One region of the Bacillus sp. ISL-75 genome, then DNA from elsewhere that is predicted to be linked to it. Evidence: riboswitches for the same ligand, from Rfam matches in the RefSeq annotation. Region 1 holds a riboswitch; each other region holds the start of a gene.
The links. A riboswitch is a leader RNA that binds a small molecule or an ion and turns the genes downstream of it on or off. The one in region 1 is predicted to bind cyclic di-GMP.

Region 1 (2,270 bases):
AGGCCAATTCTAGGGATATAAAAAGGCGTGAAGTGCTCACGCCTTTTATTCTGTCTGGTCATTTAGTAAACGAGCAGTATCTCCTCGATATTCTTCCTCATCTTCTACTCGATTTTTAAATGCTTCCCTTACCACTAAAAATTCTTCGTCCCCAATTGCTTGTTTCGCATGTTTTTCAGTTAAACTGTCTTTTGGAAAATTACCAGGGTGGTTTTTCTTTTTATGTTCAAAATGTTCTCCACGTGCCAAATTCAACACTCCTTTCGTCATCAAAAGTAGCATTCCCTGATTGGAGTGAAAATAATTACTATTAAAAAAGAAAAAAGCTGTCTGAAAGTGGAATCTATAAATAGATTCACTCTTCACCAGCTTTATCTTTCGGGGGATCTGGTTTACACATGCGGTCTAATACATACCCAGCAAACACAATAAACGCAATCGGAATGGAAAAGTTTAATACATGAATAAGGGTCATCGCAATGCTTCACCACCATTATTTTGAATATTAACAATATTAAGTTTGTTGTTATGTTGTTTAATTATATGCTAATTGTCACAGTTTAGACAAATATTACAATTCATATGAATTGTAATATTAATTTAGTTTCCACAAGGAAATAAAGAAATGGCAAGGAATTTCGTCTAAAGCTCTAGAACTTAGACATGGAACATCAAAGGGGTTAAGCTGTAATTGGGATATTTTTGTAGATATTTGGCATAATTTGTTAGAAAAAAATGTGTGAAAATTAAAATAATGCGACAAATTACAACACCCTACTAAAATAGCACTAGATATAATATCAATGAGGATTAAGTAAATCGACCTATCACATAAGAACGATAAGCTAAAACAGTCATACTTAAGTTGTATTAGTATCAGAAAAAGGCAAACCTGTTGAAAAGCAGGGACGCAAAGCCGAGGATCTAAGGCAAGTATGACTTGTTACGATGGCCGGGCTACCTGGAATACACAATGTATTTTAGGAGTGAGAAAAATGGTTATTACAAAAAGTGAAGTAGAAGTAATCGATCAAGAATGGATGGAACTCATATTAGAAGCAAAAGACTTGGGATTATCCATAAAAGCAGTTCGTGACTTCCTTAGCCAACAAGAGGTTATGAGTTAATCACGGAACGACAGTGTACATAAATAAAAAAAGCATTCTACAAATGGGAGTATTTGTAGAATGCTTTTCTTTTTTCAAATTGAAAAAGACCTTTTCGCAGGTTATTATTTATCGTCGTTTTGATTAATACGCCACTTGTTAAATTCAAGAAAATCACGAAATTGTTCTTTGGAAACACCAGAATTCATTGCATCTTTGACAAGATTCATCCAATCAATGTCTAATTCCGCTTTATTGACTTCTTCATGTATTAAATGATCAATAGGTATATTTAAGACAACTGCAATTTTTTCAAGAAACTTTATAGAAGGATTCTCTTGTTTGTTATTTTCAAGGTTGCTTAAATAAGATTTTGCCACGCCTGCTTGAGCAGCAAGTTCGGAAAGTGACATTTTCTTTTCTAAGCGAAATTTTTTTACGCGATCACCGATCATAATTCTCACACACCTAATTTTTATTCACTTACATTAATTTTATCAAAAAGAATAGAAAAGCACCATATTAAGAACAAAGGAATATGACAATAATATGAACTTTGAGAAAAGTTTCACCATATAAAGTATTTTTGAAAAAATCACAGGATAGGGTTAATATTAATAGTGTTGCCAATAGTGGTCAATTGTAATTCACTAAAAGGTATGGCTTTTAGACGAATAACAATTTTGGATATTATACATAAAAATAAACAAAAAGGAAGGGGACCCTCCTAAAATGATTGTCCTTAAATCACAACGTGAAATTGAAGCAATGAAAAAGGCAGGAGAAATACTTGCAGCTTGTCATAAAGAAATCGGAAAATTAATCAAACCAGGTATAACCACTTGGGAAATCGATGCATTTGTTGAAGAATTTCTTAAGAAAAATGGAGCGACACCAGAACAAAAGGGTTATAAGGGTTATGAATATGCAACCTGTGCAAGCATAAATGACGAAATATGTCATGGCTTCCCAAGGAAGGAACCTTTAAAAGATGGGGATATTGTGACAGTGGATATGGTTGTCAATTACAATGGTGCTTTGGCTGATTCCGCCTGGTCTTATGCGGTAGGAAAGGTATCAGAGGAAACCGAACGTCTATTAAATGTTACAAAGGAAGCACTCTATAAAGGGATAGAACAGGCGATTGTCGGCAATCGAATTGGG
Region 2 (2,270 bases), on a different contig from region 1:
ATGATCTTGGAGCCAGCTTGCCTCCTTTGTTCCTTCAAAGCAGTCCTCCGCCGCACATGTTCCATCTCCGCCGGTCACATCAATAGCCAGGCCAGTTTCATGCTCGCTCGTTCCTGGAACCGCACTATAAGTTCTAGCCGCTTCGTATCCATCTTGATTAACATAGTAATTAAATAATGCAGTTTGAGAAGCATAGGACCTGTAGGCAGAAACACCTAACAGATGCACACCCTGTTGTTTTGCGCCTGCGAATAATTTTTCGATCGCCGCACCTGCCTCGGCCCTCATTTGCCGTTTTTCTGCTTTCTGTGCGAACGTAAATGGGATGTCAGGGTAAATTAAATCACTTGGCTGATAATTATCGGGCAGTTTATTGTCCTTATTAACAAGAACAGGGATCACCTTTGGGGAGGAACCAACTTGGACGTTAGCATCCTTTTGCTGACCTACTGCATCAGTTGAGGAATTGTTGTCCAATTTTCCATCGTCTTGCATAAAATGAAATTTTCCTGTGCAGCCCGTCAAAGAGATTGCAAACACCATAAGAGTCAAAAAGACGAAACGTATTTTTAACATAGTTAACTTCCTTTTTTTTAAAATTCACTACAGTAAACATCATGGACAGGATTAGAGACTTTAAAACGTCATTCTAAATTCTGTCCAATATGATTTCAAAACGTCTGTGAATCTAAGGATGTTTCATCGATATGTTTGGTAGAATCAATTGGCAGCCATCCCAGCTATAACGACAAAAGGAAGTTAACTATTAAGTGAGTGTAGGTACAAAGACACTTTTATTTTATAATTCAGTTGCATATATTTTTAATAACACATAAATCGTACGAAACGGCAAAGCCATTGAAAAATGGTGACGCAAAACTAAAGGGGCTAAGGTTTAACGACGATGCTTGCCAGTTACCGAACACGATAACTCCGTCGATTTATGTAAATGACTATTGAGGAGGATTTTTGTGTTGAAAATGTTCTTAAAGGGAAAATATTATTATCATTTAATCCAGCACAGACACAACGCGCTTTTACAGCAAGATTGCCTGGATGAAGAATTAAGAGCCAAGTTTATGATTAGAGCTAGCTATCATAATAGTAAAGTTGTCGAGTTTGGTTTAAAAATCTAAGCGAAATCATATTTAAAAAAAAGCCTGTATCTGTGTGTGGTACAGGCTTTTATGTTTTTATAGACTAAAAGGTATAAAATAAAATAATAGGACAACCATTACATATATTAACGATAGTAAAAGAGGGATGATTTCGAAATGTATAATCTGACAAAATTTAAAATAATAAAACCAGCTAATGAGGTATTTGAAGCCTTCGTAGACCCTTCGAAAATCAAGAATTTCTGGTTCTCATCAAGTTCGAGATGGGAGCAGGGACAAACAGTCACATTAAGATATGAAGAATACGATGCACAAGTCGATATTGAAGTCATCGAAGTCGTGGTAAATAAGAAAATCGTGTTCCGGTGGGGGACAGATGGAAAAGGGAATTGTGTAACAATTTCTCTGGAAGAATTGGATCAATCAAGTACCATTATTGAAGTGATCGAAGAAGGTTTTAGCGAAGATGATGATGAGTTAGTCGCTCAGTTGATTGATAATAAAGAAGGCTGGGTGTATATGTTGACCTGTTTAAAGGGGTATTTGGAGTTTGGAATTAATAAATTAAGGGCAGCAATCGTTAAATAACATAGTTTCATTTCTCAAGGGTCATCCTATGAATAAATGAGGAGGTAAAGTGAATGAAGCAGGATGATGAGAAAATTAGTGAAGGTTTAAATGAACTGTTTGAGATTATAAATGCAAAAGGGGACACGGGTGAACTGAAGGAGATTGTTGAACGTTACGAAAATCCCAATCCCGATGAGAGTTCAAGCAAGTGATTACAAAAGGCCTAGAGTTGATCTTAGGCCTTTTGTAATGAGAAATGTGGATAAAATTCATATGAAATGTGGATAGATAAAGATCGATTGTGGGTAAATCTGTTGGTTTTGTGGATAATACTGTGGAATATGTGGATAAATCCCCTGATTTGTAATTTCTTTATGGGAAAGAAAAAGTTACCCACATAATCTGTGTATAAATGGTTGAAATCTGTTGATATCTTCTTATATGGTGTGGATATAGAGGTAATTAATGTTGATAACCTTGTTAATATCCTCTCCTCAATCGATTAGTTTTTTTAGGTTTTAGATCAGATACTGCAATCCAGCCATCTTCCACCGTGTTAAAGATAGGTTCATATTCATCGCC
Region 3 (2,270 bases), on a different contig from region 1:
TTAAGTCCTTCTTGTTTAAAAGAGAAGATATCTTGGAGAACGATAATTTCCCCTTCCATCCCTTGTACCTCAGTTATATTGACAATTTTTCTTGTTCCGTCCTTTAAACGTGTTTGCTGTATAATCACATCAATTGCCCCGGCAATTTGCTCCCGAATTGCTTTAATCGGCAGATCGACTCCTGCTAAAAGAACCATTGTTTCCAACCGGGCAATCATATCCCTTGGACTATTGGAGTGCCCGGTTGCTAGTGAACCATCATGACCAGTGTTCATTGCCTGAAGGATATCAAGCGCTTCTCCCCCACGTACTTCCCCAATAATCACGCGGTCTGGTCTCATCCGAAGTGAGTTCCTAACAAGATCTCTAATGGAGATGGCTCCTTTACCTTCTATATTAGGAGGACGTGACTCTAGGGAAATCACATGCTCTTGTCCCAACTGAATCTCGGCTGCATCCTCAATTGTTACGATTCTTTCATCATCTGGGATAAAATTTGACAGTACATTGAGTGTGGTTGTTTTACCAGATCCCGTTCCTCCGCTGACAAACATATTTAACCGTGCTTTCACGCAGGCATCAAGAAAAATAGCCATTTCCTCTGTAACTGTTCCAAGGTTAATTAAATCTTCAATCTGATAGGGATCCTTTGAAAATTTCCTGATTGTTATTGTTGGTCCATTTAATGCCAATGGAGGAATGATCGCATAAACACGCGAGCCATCAGGAAGTCTGGCATCTACCATTGGAGAAGTTTTATCTATTCTTCTTCCAAGCGGGGCAACGATTTTGTCTATTACATTCATGACATGTTCATTGTCTCGAAATTGGACTGGCGTTAACACCAACTTCCCTTTTCGTTCACAGTATACTTGGTTAGGTCCGTTCACCATTACCTCTGAAACATCTTCATCTAAAAGTAGAGGATTAATTGGTCCAAAGCCAGTTAAGTCGTTTATTAGTTCATCAACTACTTTTTTTCGATCTATTTGCCCACGGAACTCTTCTTCTTCCTTTATTATTTCGACTGCCATTCCGTCTAACTTTGGAATGATTTCCTCAATTTCCTGCTCTTTTAACTCTTGTAAAATTTTCTTATGAAGAACATTCTTTAATTCCTGATGTTTGTTAGCTTTTTTCGCCATTTCATTTTCCTCGTCCATTAAAGGTATCTTCAACAATTTTCACCTCCGTGAAATAGAAATAGCCCCACCTTTACCAAAGGGGGGATAGAATTCATAGAACAACCATATATACATAGAAAACCTATGCAGACATAGAATATCTATTATGAAACACCCTGATCTTTCGGTAACTGGCTAGCTTAGTGCAAATGCACCTTAGCCCCTGTAGCTTTGCGTCACTGATTTTCATCAGCTTTGCCTTTATCGAGACTCAGTGTTTATTTTTCCGACTGATCTCTTAATCACATAATAGAACGTTCTACCCTTATCGGATATCCTACTATTTTATCATTTCTCATCGTAAATCATAGGTTAATTGAACTATTTTTTATCCATACCCCTAAGAACAAATAAATAAAAGTGTAAATAAACTTAAATGACCTCGGTTTCCAATATATTTGGGCGAATCAATCACATTCCCTGTGCCCATACATAGGATGTAGAAGATACTATGAAAAAAAGGGTGTTGAAAATGCCAGCGATTGTGGGAGTTGCACAGGTCATTACACTTGGCAGCAGTTCTGTTTTCCATATTGGAGATGTTTATAAAATAATGCCATTTTCTACAGCAAAAACCTTTTCCGGTGCTGGTTCCTTTAACACAGGGGAAAGCTTACGGCTCCAAAATAATGTTAGTTCCACGAATACCAATGATTCTGATGTTTACGATCAAGGAATTGCACTTAATGCTTAATGAATGGGTGATTTCAAATGAATTTCTATATCCAGCAGTCCATTCAGATTAATTTTATTAAAATTGGCGGGATTACCAATTCCTCCGTCCTACAAATAGGCAGTGCGGGGATTATCAAACCTACATCTCATTTATATAATACCGGTGGATTTACACAACCCGCACCAAAAACTTCAGGCTCTTTATTAGGGACACCAGCCGTACCATTACAAGCTGCTGTAAGAGAACAAGATAGGTAAGCTCCCTATCATATAGAAATCGATAAACTTATTGGCGAAATAATTGTGAGGTGATTACATGTATCAGGATTATTCCCAATATCTTCAATGGCTACAGATGTGTATTCAAGCACAGGAGCAGCGAATTCTAACTTTAGAGAACGCTCTCCAAAA

Region 2: another riboswitch for cyclic di-GMP. It lies ahead of J7E63_RS04550 (SRPBCC family protein); the one in region 1 lies ahead of J7E63_RS11410 (anti-repressor SinI family protein).
Region 3: another riboswitch for cyclic di-GMP. It lies ahead of J7E63_RS20205 (TadA family conjugal transfer-associated ATPase); the one in region 1 lies ahead of J7E63_RS11410 (anti-repressor SinI family protein).

The regions. Positions count from the first base shown of each region.
Region 1 covers NZ_JAGGQX010000025.1:5,844-8,113, forward strand. Annotated here, with positions in the region: gene hutH (histidine ammonia-lyase) at 1-13, shown strand, start outside; gene J7E63_RS11405 (hypothetical protein) at 46-249, opposite strand; cyclic di-GMP riboswitch class I at 876-965, shown strand; gene J7E63_RS11410 (anti-repressor SinI family protein) at 996-1,127, shown strand; gene J7E63_RS11415 (helix-turn-helix domain-containing protein) at 1,232-1,561, opposite strand; gene map (type I methionyl aminopeptidase) at 1,839-2,270, shown strand, end outside.
Region 2 covers NZ_JAGGQX010000010.1:107,792-110,061, forward strand. Annotated here, with positions in the region: gene J7E63_RS04545 (M15 family metallopeptidase) at 1-576, opposite strand, end outside; cyclic di-GMP riboswitch class I at 839-923, shown strand; gene J7E63_RS04550 (SRPBCC family protein) at 1,275-1,706, shown strand; gene J7E63_RS04555 (hypothetical protein) at 1,760-1,900, shown strand; gene J7E63_RS04560 (glycosyltransferase family 2 protein) at 2,169-2,270, opposite strand, start outside.
Region 3 covers NZ_JAGGQX010000052.1:13,234-15,503, reverse strand. Annotated here, with positions in the region: gene J7E63_RS20205 (TadA family conjugal transfer-associated ATPase) at 1-1,178, opposite strand, end outside; cyclic di-GMP riboswitch class I at 1,308-1,394, opposite strand; gene J7E63_RS20200 (spore germination protein) at 1,657-1,878, shown strand; gene J7E63_RS20195 (spore germination protein GerPB) at 1,896-2,117, shown strand; gene gerPC (spore germination protein GerPC) at 2,176-2,270, shown strand, end outside.